3 regions of the Brevibacillus sp. FSL K6-6036 genome follow, and region 3 is predicted to be linked to each of the others. Evidence: predicted binding sites of a transcription regulator. Region 3 holds the regulator's gene; each other region holds the start of a gene.
The links. The regulator LexA, encoded in region 3, represses DNA repair genes until DNA is damaged. The targets are predictions, from matches to a motif close to CGAACATATGTTCG.
Positions count from the first base shown of each region.

Region 1 (6,941 bases), 240 kb from region 3:
TCGTTGATTTCCAGAACAATTTTGCTCAGATTGGGACGAAACCTGCTCATGATGCCATCAATAAATGCCGGAAACTGATCCTCCACGATCGTAGACGGATAAATGTTGACAAAGAGAAACTCTCTTTTTTCCTGCCTCTGCTGGGGCATGAAAAAAACAGTCAATGCCTGTGAAATAGACAGGGTATCCAATTCAAATAACTTATTCTGTTCAGTCGCCTTTTGGAACAATGCTTCAGGGCCGATAGGGGATACGCTGCGAATCAGCGCTTCATATCCTATAACCTTTTTTTCCGGAAGGTGACAAATCGGCTGGAATACGTGGTAGAATCGTCGATTTTCAATAAATTCTGCTATGCTCTCCATCGTCTTACCTTCCTTACATGTTTGATTAAAATGATCGTACCCTGCACCCTCTTCAAACGGACACGCCAGCTGGTTGTACAACCAGCCCGATCATCTATTTAGGTAAATAGACTCACTATTCACAAAGAGTCCTTTTGACAAATAGCTCCATTATCCCTAATTATTCGCTAATTTTTACCTAATTCCTTTTCTTTTTTATGTAATTTGAACTACCTGATTATTTTTTTCTGTTGGCAAGGATATTTTTATGGAGTAAACGCTTTCTTTTGAGCGCAAAAAAACCTTTCCCCAGCCGACTCTCGGTGAAGAAAGGTTCGTTCTTGTCGATTTTGTTTGGCTTGCGGTCTTACGTCGTCAGGTTTCCGCTTGCCTTGCTCTTTGTGACGATGTGATGGCCGACGGGCAACCCCCGCTGCTGCAGCTCGTCGGACGTGAAAATTTGGAGCGTCTCACTTTTGCATGGCATTGGCATCAGGCCGCCGAGAGGGCTCATCACTCGCCCGTTTGTGTCTGTCTCGATCACGACGTACAGCCCCTTGCTCTCCAACTGCTGGATAAAGTCAGTCCAGCGCTTGGCGGTCATGTGCCCCACGTGCTTCGTGAAAATGACACCCATTTCTTGTGCTAACATGTACAATCCCCTTTGGTTCCCATCAAGTTTGATCAGTTAAGACATTCTAACGATACAAGGAAACATTCCCTTCTGGCAAAATGCGTTTTGAACAATAATCTGCGAAAAAATCCGGTTTTTCCCCGCTTATCGTTTTTAAGACCCTTCCCTCGTCACCGCACACAACTTTTCACCGCGGGCCGCTGTTTTTCGCTGTTTGTCCTTGTCCTCCCTATTTTTACCGATAGGTGACCGCTTGTTTTCCCAATGCTTCCCAACTGTTCTTCAGCGCCTGGTGAGCTACTCTCCGCTGTTTTTTTACTGTCAGCGGATCGTTGACATAGGCGTAAGTCTCATCGTATCCGACCAGCAGTACGGCATGCTCGTCAAAAGGAACCACGATCTGTTTGCCGTCGCTGTCCCAGTACTCCCACTCAGTCGGCGGCGTAAAGTCTCCGGTCGCCCATATGACTACGGGATACCCTGCGGCTACACTGTCCAGCAGCGTCTCGTAGCTTTCTCCAGTCAGATTGACCGTCCGCTCCCCCATATAATGCCGAAGCAGTTCCTCCAGCGGTTTATTGTAGACGGCAAAGCCTTTTTTCTTGCCTGTCATATCCCCGACAAAGCCTTCAGCCGGATCCCCCCATTTTTTGATATCGCCATTTTGCTGAACGATCCGTTCCGGGTCCTTTTTAACTTGCCGGGCCAGCGTCATTTTATCTACGGAATGACCGGCATGCTGCAGCAGCATCGCCAAGCTCGTCACCTCGCAGCCGTTCTTTAATTCCGGATTTTGCGCGATAACGGGAATATCCAGCATCGCTTGAGCGGGTCTGGCTGTATTTGTATGCAAGGCCAGCCGCGGTGCCGGAATCGCTGATTGTTCGCTGCTTGGGTGCTTGCTGCTTAGTCGCTCGCTGCTTGGAGCAGGCTGGGATTGTTCGGTTTGCGGCGCTGCTGCACCGCATCCCGTCAGCAAAACTCCCCATGCCGTCAGAGTGGCAATGGCCGTTTGTCTCACGGAATTGATCCCCTTCGATTTTATCCACAGGATGCCCTGGAGTCGTGCAGTCCATGTACAGACTCTCTCAGGAGATCGCTTCCAGCTCTACCGCAAGCAGGCTGGAAAAGGGAATCCAGACGGTCTTCTTATCCGTGTGCAGCTTTATCTTTTTTAATGCCTGATCGACGTGGGCGATTTTCCCCGCCAAACCGCAAGCACTTTTTCCATCGTAATACGTCAGCACGACACCCTGACCTGTTTGCAGTGCCTCCCAGATACGCCCGCTTATTTCAGCCATCTGCTCCTCGTCGAGCCCAGGCGGCACATAACGAAGCTCTTCCGCTTTGATCCTGATGTACATCTCACGGTGCTCCGGCAGCACAAAACGGCTTGCCACAAACAAATTATCCCGTTTGGAAACGCGCTTTTCCCTCATGTCCTTCTCTCCTCTTTGCTGACTGCGCCTTGTTCTTCCTCTCGCCTCTGAAACATTGCTCGCGGTTCATCCGCAAAGGATTTCGGCCTTGCCGTCATCCAGGAGCGGGCCAATTCCTGACACTCGGAGCGAAGCACTTCGATGGAATAGACCGCTTCCCTGACATATCCGCGATGTCGGTACTGTACCACATAGGTGCCATCCTGCCGGGTCGCCGTCAGCAAAATGCAGCCCATCTGCCGAAGCCGGCGCCGCAACTGATGATGCTCCCGCTCTGCCCAGCGGGACAGCTCCTGAAAAAACCAGTCGTACGAAATTTTGAAGGGAACGGTCCGCCCCTTTCCCATATCGACCATCGCAACCCGAAACAACAGGCCAAACAACACGTACAAGCGGACCAGTTCTTGCTCTTCCTCGGCGTCCTGCCTCTCCGTCATTTATAGTGCCCCCCGATCTTGCGAGCACGCTCACGAGCCTGCCCGGCTCCCGACATGGAAGCGGCACGCAAAATCGCATCCGCTCCGTAGCGATTGCGGATATCGTCTACAGCTCGGGCAAGTGAACGCTGCTTCTGAGTATCGGTAAAGAGGTTGAGCTGAACCACGTTGTCAGGCACCAGCTGCTCCAGACTGACGCCGACGCTGCGAACAGGGGTTTCCTGCCAGTGCCGGTCAAACAGGCGGCAGACAGCTTCGTAAAGCGTCATCGCGTCATTGGTCGGCTCCGGCAGCTTGAGCTGACGTCCAAATCCTGTCGGCACGTCAAAGTCGGCTCCCCGGCATCCAACCGATACCACCCAGCCCATCAGCTCTTTGCTGCGGGCCCTGCGGCATACCTCTTCACACAGCTCAAGCAGCACCACCTTGATGTCAGTAGCTGTATGGTAGTCGCGCGGCAGCGTCATGTGGTGACCGATCCCCTTCTGGGTATCATGCGTACGAGGCGAAACGGGCGAGTCATCCATGCCGTGCGCCGTACGCCACAGCACCTCCCCATTGACGCCCCAGCGCCGGGTCAACACAGCGGGCGAGAGCTGCGCCAGCTGCCCGATCTGGTATACGCCCATGCGATGAAAATGCCGTTTCATCCGCGAGCCTACTCCAAACAATTTTTCAATCGGCAGCTTCCAGAGCGTCTCTGCAAGCTCCTCCCGCTTCAGCCAGAAAATGCCTTCCTCCCGCTTCTTGGCGAAATTGTCGCACGCCATTTTGGCCAGCACCTTGTTTTCTCCAATACCGACCCGTGAATGTACTCCTGTTTCCAAGCGGATGCGCCGCTGGATCTCCTCTGCGATTTTCCACGGACCTCCAAACAGCCGGACACTTCCCGTCACATCCAAAAACTGCTCGTCGATGGAATACGGCTCCACCAGATCGGTAAACGACTCGAATATGCGAGTAATTTGTACAGCCACACGGATATAGGTCTCCATCCTCGGGCGAACCACGACCAGATGGCGGCACTTTTGCTGAGCCTGCCACAAGGCTTCTGCCGTGGTGACGCCGTACGACTTGGCAATCGGGCAAGCAGCGAGGACCACCCCGCTTCTTCGTTCGGGATCGCCTGCTACGACGATCGGTTTGTCGCGCAGCTTCGGCTGAGCCGCTTTTTCGATACTGGCATAAAAGCTCTGCATGTCAGCGAGAAAAATAATCCGTTTGTTGTCATGAGCCATTACAACCATCCCCTGAATAGGAACAAATGTTCCCGTTTCATTTCTGTTCTTATTATAGCAAACAGATGTTCGCTTTTATACCATGTACTTTTAAAAAAGGGCTGGAAATTGAAGGAAGTCGCCTGACAGGAGAGAAATTAGTAAGCATCAAAAGCGAAGGAACCGGTGGAGCGCCCGGATGGACATCCCGTAACGAGCAGCAAGCCGGATCAGGAGCTTCACGAGCAGAAAGGAGAAAAGGATGGACATTCGTCTGCGTCCCACTGCATTGGCAGATATACCGTATGTATACGAAACCGAACAGATGGAGGAAAACCGCGCTTACATCCTGCCGTGGGAGAGCACGCGGCATGAGCAGTCTCTCGCAAACCCGGATATCCGCCATTTGATTGTAGAAGATGCGAAGAAGGGGAACAGCGTGGGATACGTGATCCTGGCCGGACTGGCCAATCCGCACGCGAGTATCGAATTCATGCGGATTACCATCTCCGAAAAAAGAAAAGGATACGGGCGCAAGGTGCTGCAGGAGATCAAAAGGCTGGCTTTTGACGAGTGGGGGGCCAACCGCCTCTGGCTGGACGTCAAGGAGGAAAATCGACGAGCGCTTCAGCTCTACCTGTCGGAAGGCTTTATCATGGAGGGAAAATTGCGGGAGTGTCTCAAAACGAACGATCGGTACGAATCGCTGATTGTCCTCTCCATGCTGGCACGCGAGTACAAAAGCTGGACGCAAACTTGACTGAACGGAGTTATACGCCAAAAGCAAAGATAATGGTGCAAAAGATGAAGGTGCAAGGAAACGCAAGCCGGGAAGAAAAGGAAAGTGGAGACTCTCGTGCTTGCAAAATGCTTGCCGGGTGGTGGAATTAGCGAATATAGCACCATCCGCTAATTCCACTTGCCGACCGTTTTTCTCGTCTTGCAGAATTCAAGCTGGTCTTCACATAAGAGGTGCGCTGTCTACCAAACTGTCTCCATCTGGGAAAGGCTTTCCTGCTCAGTGCGGCTGAAGGTCGCCGCTGCTCAGCAAGTACAGCCACTGACCGTCAGCGCTTGCACCGATAAAGCTGATTCCGAAGGAGAGGTCTGTGATCAACGTGTCCGTCTTTCGCTGGTCAGCGTCAAAAGCCATAATGTCCATCGCGACCGCGTGCCCTTCCTCGTTCTCTTTATGTCTCGCAAACAAATACCGGTGACTGTTTGGGAGCCACAACCCTTCTCCCTGGAAATCCATCAGGTGCTCCTTTCCTTTAAACAGCCCCGCATTCCAATACATCTGATACATCCCGTCATCGGTTTGCGTATAGCCAGCCCAAGCATCTCTCGGAACAGGCGGGTTCCACGCGCTGACCTTTTCCGTCTTCCAGTCATAGCGGTAACGCAATTGGTCGAAGGAACTACGGCTCTGCCGCATCGCAAAAGTGAACTGCCGCCCGTCATCATCAAAGGAAATGGGGATGACATCTCCGTACATTTCATCGATAGGCACAAAGCCTTTCAGCGCACCGGTCAACCGCTGCTTTTCTCCGGTTTCCAGGTTCAGCAGCAGCAGGTCCAGATTTTGCTCCTGGTCTTTGGGCCCAACAGCCATGATCAGCTTTTTTCGGTCATGGCTAAAGTCGGCTCCGTGAACGAATTCCCCTATCTCGACGGGAACCGCAGTTTCACTGACAGGCATGTTTTGCCCCTCTTGCGGTGCCGCATAAAAAAAGCCGCGCCGGTCGGCAACAAATGCGCCTTCCCCCCGGTAACTGGTGGTCAGCTCCACTGGATAGCGAGTCAGCTCGTTCGTCTGCCTGTCATAGATCCCGTACAGGAGGGGATGCCGCGCGTCGCATTCGCAATATTCCGTATACCGCCTCAAGAGCAGATACCGCTGCTCAGGGTCGAGAAAAGAGTCGCTATGATACGAGCCGGGATACCCGCTGATCTGCTCCCGCACCTTTCCATCCAGGCTCACCTTCCACAATTGGTTGGGAGCAAGAACAACAGCCAGGAAGCCAGGGGGTTCCGACAGAACATGGCCGCTGGCGGTGCGTGCGCCTTTTACATCCAATACATACTCCTTTATTCCGTCTTCCGGCTGTACTCTCGTCCTGGGTGTCGCCCGGAGGTGAAGCTGTTTATCATGGACCCAACGGAACTCCAGGTCGGGCTCGATAAACCATTCCTCGGCAGACGCCTTCTCTTTTATCCGCGATTCAATCGCTTCTACCACACTGCTTCGGTCCATCGCCTGACGAAAGAACAACGTAAATGTCTGCGGTCCACTACCAACCGGAGTCCTGATCGGAGATTGCAGTACCGGCTCCTCATCCAGTCGGATCACAACATCTGCTTTCATCGATGCATAGTCAAACGGAATCTCTGCTGGATTCCACTCGGCGGAGGAAGGCGTTGGCGGATGCCCGGAGGAGGAATTCGGGGTTGTCCCCGGAGTTGTACTCCCAGGTGGCGCTTGTGATTCCGGCTGTTGATTTCCGCCGCTGCCGGATGGCGGTGTGCCTGTGCTTGCGGCAGGAACACATCCGGTTAAAAGCAATGTGCCTGCGAGAAGCAGCGCGAATGCCTGTAAGCGTTTCATCTGAACCATGATTTCGCTCCTTTGACTTCTTAACAATATTTCCCTGTAAGACGTAGGAAAGCGTGTTTCGTTTCAGCCATACGGCCGGGACTGGTGGGAATTACAGCGGAATTGGCTTGAGTTGGCAGCATCACAACTCATCTAGCATCACAACTCATCTTATGCTGTCCCGCTTGTTTGATCCTTCGATAAACAAAGTTCATTCCAACAAAAAACGCCCTTCCGAGTCCATTCACTCGAAAAGGCGCAGTCGTCTAGCTGCCTT
Region 1 covers NZ_CP150173.1:3,099,327-3,106,267, forward strand. The annotation lists gene NST37_RS15555 (EAL domain-containing protein) at 1-365, opposite strand, end outside; gene NST37_RS15560 (hypothetical protein) at 712-996, opposite strand; gene NST37_RS15565 (C39 family peptidase) at 1,214-1,999, opposite strand; gene NST37_RS15570 (YolD-like family protein) at 2,067-2,417, opposite strand; gene NST37_RS15575 (hypothetical protein) at 2,414-2,854, opposite strand; gene NST37_RS15580 (DNA polymerase IV) at 2,851-4,092, opposite strand; gene NST37_RS15585 (GNAT family protein) at 4,334-4,831, shown strand; gene NST37_RS15590 (hypothetical protein) at 5,090-6,685, opposite strand.
Region 1: NST37_RS15580 (DNA polymerase IV) is a predicted target of LexA. The motif match lies at 4,151-4,164, and genes of this name have one in related genera.

Region 2 (6,941 bases), 1.0 Mb from region 3:
AAGGATATCGTTTCGTGGTGGACATCGATCTAGAGAAATTCTTTGATCGCGTAAATCATGATATTCTAATGAGCCGTGTGGCTCGAAAAGTTCAGGACAAGAGAATTTTAAGACTGATTCGTTCCTACTTGAATGCGGGGATCATGATAAATGGCGTCTGTACAACATCAAGTGAAGGAACACCGCAAGGTGGGCCGTTAAGCCCACTTTTGGCAAATATCCTACTTGATGATTTGGACAAGGAACTCGAAAAGAGAGGCCACCGTTTCTGCCGCTACGCAGACGATTGTAATATCTACGTGAAAACAAAACGGGCAGGGGAACGAGTAAAGAAGAGTATTCAAAACCACTTGGAGAAGGTACTAAGGCTAAAAGTAAATGAGGAGAAAAGCGCGATAGACCGACCATGGAAACGAAAATTCTTGGGCTTTAGTTTTACCTTTGCAAAACAGACAAGGATTCGCATCCACCCCAAATCCCTCCTCAAGCTAAAAGAGAAAATCCGCACGATCACGAATCCGGTGTGGAGCATCTCGATGGAGAAGCGGATTGAAAGAATAAATCAGTACCTCATGGGCTGGATTGGATATTTCGCCCTTGCAGACGCGAAGGGCATTCTACAATCCATTGAGGAATGGACAAGGCGCAGGCTCCGTCTTTGTTTGTGGATGCAGTGGAAACGCGTGAGAACCAGATATCGAGAACTTCGCTCTCTTGGCATATCTCACGTAAAAGCCATTGAAATTGCAAATACCCGCAAGGGTGCATGGCGTACCACAAAATCTCCGCATATACACAAAGCCCTCGGCATTGCCTACTGGCAACAACAAGGGCTGAAAAGCTTAGTGCAACGATATTCTCAAATTCGTCAAGCTTGGTGAACCGCCGTATACCGAACGGTACGTACGGTGGTGTGAGAGGACGGGGGTTAGTCGCCCCCTCCTACTCGATTCTGGTATACTGGAGTGGGGGTGTCGCGATGCTGACAGTCGGAACGAAAGCGCCTTTGTTTGCTGCCGAGAGCACAAAGGGGCGGATCGACCTTCAAACGTTTATCGGAAAGAAAAAAATAGTCCTCATTTTTTATCCGGGAGATGACACGCCTGTCTGCACAAAGCAGCTATGCGCGATCCGCGATCGGTACAGTGATCTGGAAGCGGCTGATGCGGTTGTTATCGGAATCAATCCGGCCGACCTGACGAGCCACCGGGCTTTTTCAGGCAAGTTCGGATACGATTTTCCCTTGATTGCCGACGGGGACCATGCCATACGAAAAGCATACGGGGTAGGAAAGGTTCTCGGATTTTTATTCCAACAACGGATTGTATACATCATTGATAAGCACGGAATGATTGCCTATGCGAGAAAAGGAAATCCTGCAGTAACGGAACTGCTCCAGGTTATGAACCATATCTCGTAATCGACCACAGTGACTATGGGCACCTTGAATAGTAACGAGGATAGAGGGAACGCCGAGACGCTGGCAATAAAGGAGCGAGGCAGGCAGGAAGGAACGCATGCTTGCAACCGGTCAAAGAAGCGGCGATAATAGGGATGAGAATGTATGTTTGGTGGTCATATCGATGAAAAAAATTTTACATGTCGATATCGATGCGTTTTTTGCCAGTGTAGAACAGCTCGACAGGCCCGAATATCGCGGCCTGCCGGTTATTGTAGGCGGCATGAGCAATCGGGGAGTTGTCTCGACGTGCAGCTATGAAGCCAGAAAATATGGTGTTCGTTCGGCGATGCCGGTCGCATTGGCGCGGAAAAAATGTCCTCAGGGGATTTTTCTGCCTGTCCGCTACGAGCGGTACGTGGAGAAGTCGGCAGAGATTCGTGCCATCTTTTCCTCCTTTACGGACCGCTATCAGACAGTTGGGCTCGACGAAGCGTATCTCGACGTATCCGGATATGAAAATGCCGTTCCGATCGCCAAGGAGATCAAACGGCGGATTCGCCGGGAAACCGGTCTTACTTGCAGTGTCGGTCTTTCCTATAATATGTCACTCGCCAAAATTGCCAGTGATCTGAAGAAGCCGGATGCATTCGTGGTGATTCGTCCCGAGCAATCGCTTGATGTTCTCCGGAATTTGCCGATCGGAACACTGCACGGTGTCGGTAAAAAAACGCAGGAGCTTCTTGCGAAAAAAGAAATTCGCACGGTTGAGGATTTTTGGCGGCTTTCCTTGGAGGAAGCTGTGAATATGCTGGGGAAACTTGGTCATGCTTTGTATTTTCGAGCACGCGGAGAGGACGACAGGGAAATCGTAACAGAGCGCTCGCCCAAGTCTTTAAGCAGGGAGACGACACTCGCCTATGATTTGTACCAGCGTGACGAGATCGCCTCGGTAGCCTTCTCGCTTTTGCAGGAGGTTGAGCAGGATATACAAGATGAGGGTGTCATCCCCCGGACGATCACGCTGAAAATCAAGTTTGCTGATTTTACGATCAGAAGCAAGCAGCGGAAAAAAGAGTACGGTGCAGCATGGAGAGATCTGTTGGAAGAACTCCTGGATGCCTTTGATTATAGCCCGGGTGTCCGGCTGGTCGGCGTCGGTTTTTCCAATTTTGCATCGCCCGATGAAGAAAGGTACGAGCAACTCAGCCTGTTTTCATGGAATATGCAATGGTGAGGTTCAGTCGAGAGGAGAATACAAAATGACAGGCGTAAACCGGTTTCATTGCTGCGCCACCTGCGTTCACTTTCGCGTGGAAAAGGAAGCAGGCGGCATTGTCTATCGATGCTCTCGACTCACCTACGAGACCAAACCTACCTATCAATTTCAATGCTGGGAGCCGAAAGAGCAGGTACAGCGGTTGATACAAAGAGAAACGAGAGCCTGAGTTTCTAGCAAAATACGCGAATGATAGGGGAGAAACGTGGCTTCGGGTCAGACAGGTTCGCCATAGTATGTACCATCCTTTGATTGAAAGGGGGTACGAGACATGGCAAAAGCGGCATATAACTTCGGAAAGTGGCCGAAAAAAGGGAAAAGCAAGGTTTTCATCGCGCAAGCTGCAAAAGCCAAATCCCAATTCGGAAATGCAGCAGCGATAAACCAGGCGGATGCAAGCATTTTCCACATCAAGGTCAAGGGAGCGGCGAATGGCCCTCTGTAAGGAGTAGGAAGTAGATTCGTACCGGTACATCTATTCCTGAAGGAGGTGCTTACCTATGCAACGGAACAATGTCAGGACGTACTCGTACAAAGTGGGCAAGAATACCGTCATTGTTGTCAAAATCACGCAGGCGGCAACAGCAAAATCACGTACGGGAAATGCTTTGGCGGCGAATCAGGCCGATGTCACCATTCTTGCAAAAAAACGGCGCAACAACCGGGTTTGACCAATTCGCAGCAGCAAAACGAGAAGGGGCCGCGGGCCTCTTCTTTTTCTTTTGCAAGGGAGTGGCTGATTATGGTATAGTAGGTGCCGAAATCGCGGTTCTCGTACACACTGCTTGGAGGTGCCCCGTGTTTCTTGAAAAGCTGATGCCAGATCAGTACGTGGAGTCGATCCACCATATTGATATAGATCAACTGCGGGAGAAGAAAATCAAGGCTGTCATTACGGATCTGGACAACACTCTGGTGGAGTGGGACAGGCCGTATGCAACGCCGGAAGTGGAACAATGGTTGAAGCGTTTGCGCGATGAAGGGATTCAGGTAACCGTTGTATCCAATAATAACCGCGAGAGGGTAGACAAGTTTTGCACGCCTCTGGGTGTGCGATTTATCTCTGCGGCCCGCAAACCGACCAACCGGGCATTTATGCAAGCGATTGCCGAGATGAACGTAAAGATTCAGGAGACGGTCGTCATCGGTGATCAGTTGTTTACCGATGTGCTGGGCGGCAACCGGCTTGGATTTCATACGATCCTCGTCGTTCCGGTAGCCCAGACGGATGGTTTTTGGACGCGGTTCAACCGCAGGATGGAGCGTATGGCTCTTTATTGGATGCGTAGAAAGGGAATGATTTCGTGGAAGACAAAAGCATGATGGAGCAAAGCTTGGGGACATGTGCAGGATGCGGCATCGCGATCCAGACAGAGGATCAAAAGCGGCCGGGATACGCTCCTGCTTCCGCGCTCAAGCGCGAGACAGTGATTTGCCAACGCTGTTTCCGGATTAAACATTATAATGAAGTAGCTCCTGTAGGAATGGGAGATGACGATTTTCTCCGAATCCTGGATGGGATCGGATCGACGCAAAGTCTCGTCGTCATGGTTGTCGACATTTTTGATTTCCATGGCTCCTGGCTGCGGGGATTGCCTCGTTTTGTCGGGAACAACCCGATATTGCTGGTGGGCAACAAAGTGGATCTTTTGCCCCAAAATATCAATTTGAATCGCGTCCGCAACTGGATGCAGCACGAAGCCAAGGAACGCGGACTCAGGCCGGCCGATGTCGTATTGGTAAGTGCCCAAAAAGGATTGCACATCGATGAGCTTTTGGGACGTATCGGGGAACTGCGCAAGGGACGGGACGTCTACATCGTCGGTGTGACGAATGTCGGCAAATCCACGTTGATCAACCGCATTCTGCACGATTACGGATCGGCTGATCTGGAAATTACGACATCACCGTTTCCGGGGACGACACTGGACAAGATTGAGATTCCATTGGAGGACGGCCGTTCTATTTTCGATACGCCAGGAATTATCAACCGGGATCAGATCGGCCATATGGTGACACCGCAAGACTTGCGGAAAATTACGCCGACCTCTCGAATCAATCCAAAAGTGTATCAATTAAACGATGGCCAGTCCCTCTTCCTCGGCGGTTTGGCCCGGATTGATTTTGTACGCGGCACGCGACAGCCGTTTGTTGTGTATGTAACGAACGATATATACATCCACCGCACGAAGCTGGAGAATGCCGATGAAGTGTTTCAGAAGCACCACGGGGAAATGCTCGCTCCGCCGACAGGCCGTGAAGCCGCAGAACAGCTGCCCGCTTTTGTCAAACATTCGTTTAAAATTCGTCCAACGGGCACAACGGACCTGGTCATTTCGGGTTTGGGCTGGGTGAGCCTTCAGGGTAAAGAAGAGGCATCCGTCGTCGTACACGCTCCGAAGGGCGTCAGTGTAGGCATGCGAAAAGCGTTGATCTGACGCGTTTTGGCTGTCTTGCCATAAGCTAGATAGAGAGAGCAGAGGGGAAGGAACGGCTTCATGATAACAAGCAAAACACATCTGGTTGGTTTGTTCGGTCATCCGGTCTCGCATTCGCAATCGCCGCTCATGCACAACGCCGCTTTTGCAGAAGCGGGATTGGACTATGTATACATGGCTTTTGATGTGGCTCCCGAGCGTCTGTCTGAAGCGGTGGCAGGGATTCGATCACTTGGAATAAAGGGTGTAAATGTGACGATCCCGCACAAGGTGGCGATCATGCCCATGCTTGATGAAATCGATCCGCTTGCAGCGCGCATTGGTGCCGTGAACACAGTAGTAAACCGCGATGGCTATTTGGTCGGCTACAACACAGATGGTCTGGGGTACGTACGCTCACTGGTGGAAACGACAGGGATTACGCTGGAACAACAGACAGTGACCATGCTCGGAGCTGGCGGCGCTGCCCGTGCAGTCGCTTTTACGCTGGCGGAGCGAGGGGTGAAGGAGATCCGGATTATCAACCGTTCCCGCGAAAGGGCGACGCTTTTGGCGGAACACGTAGGAACGATTGTCCCTACGGCTGTCATCGACCCGGCCGAAGGCAAGGAAGCCATTGAGGATGCGAGCCTGCTGATCAACACCACGTCCATCGGCATGTATCCGCAAGTGGATGAGATGCCGGTGCAAGAGGAATGGCTCCATGCCGGACTGATCGTAAGCGACCTGATCTACAACCCTCTGGAGACGCGTCTGTTAAAAGCGGCGAGCTCCCGAGGCGCTCAGGTTCATTCCGGTATCGGCATGTTTGTCAATCAGGGCGCACTCGCTTTCGAATTATGGACAGGAGAAGCGGCTCCAACTGAGACGATGCGGGAAATTGTCCTGCAGCAGCTAAGCAAAGCGACCTGAAGCACGCTGCACAGATAAATGATGGAAGAATCAGTCGTGCGTCTGCAAATGAGTTAAAATAAAGAAAGCGCACTTCAAGAACAACAGATATACACAAAAGGAGATATGTACATGCTGACCGGCAAGCAAAAACGGTTTTTACGGGCACAAGCCCATCACCTTACCCCGATTTTTCAGGTGGGCAAAGGCGGCGTCAATGAAAACATGACGAATCAAATCAAAGAGGCGCTGGAGGTCCGCGAACTCATCAAGGTGGCCATTCTGCAAAACAATCTGGACGACAAGCATGAAGTAGCCGAAGCTCTGGCGGCGGGAGCAGAAGCGGAGCTGGTGCAGCTCATTGGCCATACGGTCGTGCTGTACAAGGAGTCCAGGGAGAACAAAACAATCAAACTGCCATAACCGATGGGACAGTCAAAAATCCAAATCGGAATCATGGGAGGCACATTTGATCCCATCCATGCCGGTCACCTTCTGGCCGCTGAGCAAGCAAGGGAACAAGCGGGGCTGGATGAGGTCTGGTTTATGCCGGCACATATTCCGCCGCACAAGGAACGGGCAGGATTGACCCCAGCCGGCGATCGGCTGCGGATGGTAGAGCTTGCTGTGGCGGATCACCCTGCCTTTCGGGCAATCGACATAGAGCTCAAACGTGGCGGTCCATCCTATACCTACGACACGATGCGAAGTCTCGTTGAGATGTATCCGGATTGCCAGTTTTCTTTTATCATTGGCGGAGATATGGTAAAAACACTACGGCAATGGTATCGGATAGACGACTTGGTCAAAATGGTGCGGTTCATCGGTCTTTCGCGTCCAGGGGCCGAGCTGATAGAAAGTGAATATCGCGATTTTGTGACCTTGGTGGAGATGCCGGCGTGGGATTTGTCTTCGACACTGATCCGGGAAAAAG
Region 2 covers NZ_CP150173.1:1,838,820-1,845,760, forward strand. The annotation lists gene ltrA (group II intron reverse transcriptase/maturase) at 1-881, shown strand, start outside; gene NST37_RS09165 (peroxiredoxin) at 980-1,420, shown strand; gene NST37_RS09170 (DNA polymerase IV) at 1,584-2,636, shown strand; gene NST37_RS09175 (hypothetical protein) at 2,662-2,847, shown strand; gene NST37_RS09180 (hypothetical protein) at 2,950-3,123, shown strand; gene NST37_RS09185 (hypothetical protein) at 3,179-3,349, shown strand; gene NST37_RS09190 (YqeG family HAD IIIA-type phosphatase) at 3,477-4,001, shown strand; gene yqeH (ribosome biogenesis GTPase YqeH) at 3,998-5,116, shown strand; gene NST37_RS09200 (shikimate dehydrogenase) at 5,177-6,028, shown strand; gene yhbY (ribosome assembly RNA-binding protein YhbY) at 6,140-6,430, shown strand; gene NST37_RS09210 (nicotinate-nucleotide adenylyltransferase) at 6,434-6,941, shown strand, end outside.
Region 2: NST37_RS09170 (DNA polymerase IV) is a predicted target of LexA. The motif match lies at 1,558-1,571, and genes of this name have one in related genera.

Region 3 (6,941 bases):
CAGTTCTTCCCACGATTGCAATCCCCTGTATGCATGGATGCCCTGCGCGATATCTCCCACTACCGTCAAAGAATGTCTCTTTGTCACAAGCCCGATCACCGCAATTTCCAACGCACTGAGATCCTGTGCTTCATCAACGACACTGTGGTCAAAGTGATCGGCCTGCTCCAATCCTTCGATCAGATGCCGCAGATAGATCAGCGGCGCAACGTCTTCTGGCTCGATCCGCTCCGCTTCGAATATCTCTGCAGACGACCGGCAAATATCCTCGATATCCTCGCCATTGACTTCCCCTTTTGTCAGCTCTTTCAATAAAGCTGAGTCGGTCAACATTTCGCGGTACGACGAGAAGACATCCAGTTCAGGAAAAATGGAAAAGTATTTGTCCAGAAGCTGATCAATCATTTTCTCATATTTAGCCAACGCTTGCTTATCCAGATCAATTCGCTTCTCTCGCAGATGGGCGAACAACTGTTTATTGATGTCCTGCTTAACGTGCTTTCGAACGGCTTCCATTCGCCGACGATATGGCAGATGGGCATATTGTTCGGCAAAAAGCTGACGGATGGTCTCACCCGGAATCGTAAAAACATGTTTGGTTCTGTTGTAGACAAAGCTTAATTTTTTGTAGGCTACCCTGTTTTCCGCTACAAACAACAAATATTGCTGGAGTACATCCCGGAAAGCGAGCGAGCCCTTGAACCGAAGACGATGCAGCACCGTCCGACGCTCGGCATCGCTCTGTCCTTGTTCAAAGAACAACTGAAGGGGCTTGTGCGGGTCCAGAATCCGCCAGCCTTTTGGAAGGATGGACTTGACCAGCTTGGAAGCCCAATCCAGGAATGTCGCCTGCTGAACGTCATCCACTCCCAATTCGGGAAGAACCTCTGAAATGTACGTAAGGAACAACCGGTTTGGTGCAAAAACCATAAACCTCTTTGACATCATCGAGTCCTGATAATTGTAGATCAAATAGGAGAGCCGGTGCAGCGCAATCGTCGTCTTGCCGCTTCCGGCCACCCCTTGAACGACAACCGGGCGATCCTTGTCTGCTCGAATAATGTCATTCTGCTCCGACTGGATCGTCGCTACGATATCCTTCAATCTGCTGTCGTTCGTCTGATTCAGGTTGGCTGCCAGGAACTCATCGATGTACCCTTCCTGCAAAAATTCATCCGGATGGCCAACTTCGCGATGAATCGTCTCTTTGAGCGCTCCATCGTATATCCCTGTAATCTTCCCGTCCTCAATGGCAAAATTTCGCTTCAGGCGCACTTCGCCTCGCACAATCTCCCTGCCGCTGCGGAAGTACGCATCCTTGCTCTCGCCGCTGTAATATAAACTGGCAATGGGAGCACGCCAGTCAACGACAATTGAATCGAATGTGTCGCTCCGAACGATGCCCCTCTTTCCTATGTATACGCTGTCCAACTCGTATGTCTCGTCTTTCAGGAAGTCAACTCGTCCAAAATACGGCTTTTCCAGTCCTTGGTCCTCAAGGTAGCGAAGCTCTTTTCCTTTTTTGTAGTTGACGACCTGTTTCACATAATCGTCCGTAATCTCTTTAACCTCTTTCCGAAGAGTGTCCACTTCCTTTTGGATAATAGAGCGTGTTTCATCGAGTCTCTTCTGTTCATGCTCGTAGTCCGGGTGCTGTACAGTCATTTATATCCTCCTTTCCAAATTGTCAGGTTCAGCATCGCTAGGAGAAGTCCGGTTTTATTTCCACATGGTTTCCGGGCACGGGCTCTTCTTTGTTTCCTCGTAGCCTTCCAATGCCCTCTTCTTTGATTTGATGTTGCTTCCGGATTGGCTCTCTTTTGTTCTCGTTGACGCCTGCCCGTCTTATCCCGCTATATCTTGCCTGTTTACCACACTTGTCTGCCGATCCAGATCCCTGAACCGCAAGCAAGAAGGCCGGCCAAAACACTGGCGCCTGCATAGAACAGCCCTCTGCCGATCTGCCCATCTCCGATGAAGCTTACCACCTCGAGCGAAAAGGTAGAGAACGTAGTAAATCCCCCCATCAGCCCGGTTGTGAACAGAAGGTACATCTCCAAAGACATCAATCCTTTTTCCTTTCCCCACGCATAGAGCAGTCCGATGAGAAAAGAACCGGAGACATTGGCCAGCCATGTCCCCGCCGGCAATCCGGGTTGGTTCATTGCGAGACCGAGACCATAGCGTAGCAATGAACCGACGGCTCCTCCTACGGCAACAGCCAGCCATGCCATCATGGCAATCCCCCCTTCTCTCCTTTTTTGTATGGAACAAAAAGACATCCAGGCAAAAAGCATGGATGTCTTCTTTTTATGTCAAATGGTGCGTTTTAGTGTTTGGGGTTGTTATCCTCGAGGTCTTCCACGTAGCGGATCGATTCGAGATTGGAGCGAAGCGACATTTTCACAGCATCAATGTATTTTTGCCGCAGTTTTTTCTGTTCCTGTTTTTCCTCTTCAGTCAACCCGGCTTCACGAGATTTTTTGGCCAACTCGTTGATCCGTTTGATTTCCGCGTCTGATACCAAAGCCGTTTCCCCTCGCTTTCAATGAATGCCGCTCTATTATATCACATCTCGGCAACGAAGCAAGGGAAAGCTGCAGCTTGTCAATTCCCGACAGGAATTTGAATCGATTGGCCTGGATAAATAATGGCACTTTCCAGCTTGTTCAATTTTTGAATCGCATATACCATATCGCGAACATCCATTTTCGGGTCACTCTTGTAGGTGACCGCCAGCTCCCACAAGCTGTCTCCCGGTTGGACGACGATTTCCTTTACTGGTTGGATCATTTGAGCTTGTTGTACCGTATGATCCCCAGAAGCGAACACTAGTTCTGTCAAAGTGTAAAAAAAGAGAGTGAAAGCGGCAAAAAACAGAATGGCCTGTCCACGCGTAATGCCAAAACGAGCAGTTTTTCTTTCTTCTTTGGCGAAGCGATTAGATACGGTCATTGTACTCATTATTTCATCCCCCTGCAAACGTACGTTCTATCTTCTTGTTCTCATCATAATGCGAACACTTGTTCATGTCAAGAAAAAAAACGAACTTATGTTTGTCGAACGCAGGATCCCATGGTATAATATAGAAAACATGTTCGAGAAGATAGAGGTGTGGTCTATGTCCAAGCTATCCAATAGACAGCAAGCCATCATCGATTTCATCCGCAAAGAAGTAAGGGACAAGGGTTATCCCCCATCTGTCCGTGAAATCGGGGAGGCTGTCGGTCTGGCATCCAGTTCAACTGTTCACGGCCATCTGGCCAGGTTGGAAAAAAAGGGGCTCATCCGCCGCGATCCTACCAAGCCCCGCGCGATTGAGCTGCTGAAGGAAGAGGAGCGCTTTCAAGACGACTTTGACGTATCTGTTGTACGCGTACCGGTGATCGGAAAGGTGACTGCGGGTCAGCCGATCACTGCTGTCGAGCAGGTGGAGGATTACTTCCCACTCCCTGACAGCATCGTGACATCGGACAAGGTGTACATGCTGCGCGTGTCCGGAGACAGTATGATCGAGGCTGGCATCCTGGATGGAGACTACGTGATCGTTCGCCAGCAGAATGTGGCCAATAACGGTGATATCGTCGTCGCCATGACTGAAGAGGACGAGGCAACCGTGAAGCGTTTCTTCAAGGAAAAGAACCATTTCCGGCTGCAGCCTGAAAACGCGACATTGGAGCCGATTATTCTGGATTCTGTAACGATTCTGGGGAAAGTGATTGGCGTGTACCGCTTGATTCACTAGAATAAGAGATTTCGTTGCTTGGATGAGCCATGCCTTATGGCGGACTCTTTGAAAAACGCAATCGACTACGACAAGCTTTCCTTTTCCACCCTGACAGCAAAAAAGGCGTTCGCGATTGCCTCGCGGACGCCTCTTCTTTTCATTTCCTTCGATTCTTTGATCGGTCCTTCTCCTACGAATCCCACTTACAGTGCGACAAAGAACCAGATGATCATCACTACCTGAAGAACAACTTTTACGACCACACTGCCCAAAAAACCGATGAGCGAACCCACTCCCGCTTTAACAGCCCGTTCAAACGGCTGCTTTTGGATCAGCATTTCCACCAGAACGACCAGCACGAACGGCATGATCAGCATGCCAAATGGGGGGAACAAAATCACCCCGAGCAAAATCCCCAGTGCAGCTGCCCACGATGACGCTTTGGAGCCCCCGTACTTCTTGACAAAGTACATGTTGGTGAGTAAATCCGCACCGTAGAGAAGAACACTTAAGACCGCCATTCCCCACCAGAAGGAGGCCGGAAGTCCGGCACCCGGATCAGCAATAAAAAAGTGATACAGCAAGAATCCGCCCCACAATAAAATCGTATCAGGAATGACCGGCAAAAAGATTCCGGCAATACTGAGGATAAACAAGGCCGCTATCACGATCCACAACAAGATCTCCATCCATTGACACTCCCTTCTGTATAGGGTATACGATAAAGTGCGGTTTTCGTTTCCATCGACTCGCTACATTTTGACAGAAACCTGTATATACTCGGTTCTTCTGCGAGTCGTAAAGCCAAACGTCGAATCGGAACATAGATGGTCTCGTCCCTCATTGTTCCCCTGCAGAGTTGCAAATAAAAGAAAGATAATCTGAAAGGACAGAAAATGGCTATGCATTCTCAAACGAAGCGAGATTGGTTTGACCCTTCCTACCTGAAAAAAGGAACCCCTCGGCAGCGGGAAGCCTGGGCAGTCCTCGACAGCTTGGGAATCTTTGATGGGCTCAAAGAGTATCAACCGGTTCTGTGCGGAACGATCCCCCTCGATATTGATGTTGAGGACAGCGATCTTGATTTGATCTGTACGACAGCCGACCTGGATCGGTTTGGCCATGTGTTGAAAGAAAAATACGGGCATTTGGACCGTTTCACACAAGACCGCCGAGAAATCCGCAACATCCCTACGGCGACTGCTTCCTTTTGGTATCGCGGTTTTCAATTGGAGTGTTTTGCTCAACCGATTCCTGTCACAGAGCAAAACGCCTACCGGCATATGATGATCGAAGCACGGCTGCTCCAGCTGTCTGGGCAAGAAGCAGCAAAAGAGATTCGGGCTTTGAAAGAACGGGGGCTGAAAACGGAGCCTGCTTTCGCTCTGTATTACGGGATTGTCGGAGATGATCCTTATCAGGCTTTACTTGAATTGGAAAGATATTCGAATGAACAGCTTAAGCAAGTGATGGCAAATAAACCGACCTAAACGCCGGCCGTAAACCGGAAATACGAATAATGGTAAACTCAGACAACTTGTGTGTCCTTATGCGGGCATAAAATTAAGATGACTTCTGGATACTTCGGAAGTCATCTTTTTTGGATTGCTAGATTTGTCGTTTTACCTTTTATTGGTTAGATTTCAGTTGAAGACGGCAAATCATGATTATTTTTTTTTAAGAGACTGATATAAAATGTACACGAATCCAACATAAATGGGAAGCCAAACGGGTTCAAAGAATCCTGGAACTCGATAATCAGTAATTACAATTTTGTTTGGCCCAAAATCCAATTGTTGAATTAGATCTGAGATCATAAAAATAAAAACCCAAATCATCATCATTGTCGACAACACAATGGAAATCGCAATTTTTTTAATAATATCACCTCGTTATTATCAATAATCATTTCTTAAACGGACTTCAGAAAAGAAATGATCATTTTTGTAAAAACCCGAGTTAGTGTGCATACGCTGGATTAAGTCCGCATTTCATTAAACCCAACCCTCAAATAATATGTTAATAATTTTTTATTTAACCATTAATATACACATCTGTAAACATATTTTAGGTATTTTGTTCTAAATTTTGCATTGTAAAGGGGGTTAATCTTTATTAGCAGCATCCCATCCAACTTTAGTCAAATAAATTCATAAAAAAAGCCTTAAAGTTAATAGGAAAGCAAGTTTCCCATCTACTTTAAGGCGTATCTAACTTATAAAGCTGAAACCTAGTTAAAATTAAACTAAACAAGTTTTGTTTCTTTTTAGGGTCCAAAGAAATACAAGTACTCTTTCCCCTAAATATTAATACGTATTCATATACTGCTCGCGCTCCCACTCCGTTACACGGGTGCGGAACATATCCCACTCGATTTCCTTCGCGTCAACGAAGTGCATCAGTGCGTGTTCGCCAAGCGCTTCGCAGATCACCGGATCGGCCTTCAGGCATTCGATCGCGTCCTTGAGGGTAGCCGGCAAGCTGGCGATGCCCGCTGCTTCACGCTCAGCCTCGTTCATGATGTAGATATTGCGATCGACAGCCGGCGGCAGCTCAAGCTTGTTCTTGATTCCGTCAAGACCTGCTTTCAGCATCACGGCGAGAGCCAGATATGGGTTGGCGGCAGGGTCCGGGTTGCGAACCTCAATCCGGGTGCTCATACCGCGAGATGCCGGAATCCGTACAAGCGGAGAGCGGTTTTTCGCCGACCATGCTACATAGCAAGGAGCTTCATAGCCCGGTACGAGGCGCTTGTAGGAGTTCACCAGCGGATTGGTGATGGCGGCAAAACCGCGGGCGTGCTTCAGAATACCGGCTAAGTATTGCTTCGCCGTTTTGCTCAGGCCGAGGGTATCCTTGTCGTCAAAAAATGCGTTTTTCTCCCCGATGAAGAGAGACTGGTGGGTGTGCATGCCGGAGCCGGCGACACCATACATCGGCTTGGGCATGAACGTTGCGTGCAATCCGTGCTTGCGTGCGATCGTTTTCACCACCAGTTTAAACGTGAGAATCTGGTCCGCAGCTTGGATGGCATCTGCGTATTTGAAGTCGACTTCGTGTTGGCCAGGCGCAGTTTCGTGATGGGATGCTTCCACCTCAAATCCCATTCTCTCCAGCGTGAGAACGATGTCACGGCGGCAGTTTTCACCCAGATCAAGCGGAGCGAAATCAAAGTATCCGCCCTGGTCGTTCAAATCCAAGGTCGGCTCGCCTT
Region 3 covers NZ_CP150173.1:2,860,409-2,867,349, forward strand. The annotation lists gene NST37_RS14370 (UvrD-helicase domain-containing protein) at 1-1,665, opposite strand, end outside; gene crcB (fluoride efflux transporter CrcB) at 1,869-2,237, opposite strand; gene NST37_RS14380 (DUF896 domain-containing protein) at 2,330-2,527, opposite strand; gene NST37_RS14385 (LysM peptidoglycan-binding domain-containing protein) at 2,608-2,964, opposite strand; gene lexA (transcriptional repressor LexA) at 3,122-3,745, shown strand; gene NST37_RS14395 (DUF456 family protein) at 3,931-4,416, opposite strand; gene NST37_RS14400 (DUF4269 domain-containing protein) at 4,624-5,217, shown strand; gene glnA (type I glutamate--ammonia ligase) at 6,034-6,941, opposite strand, start outside.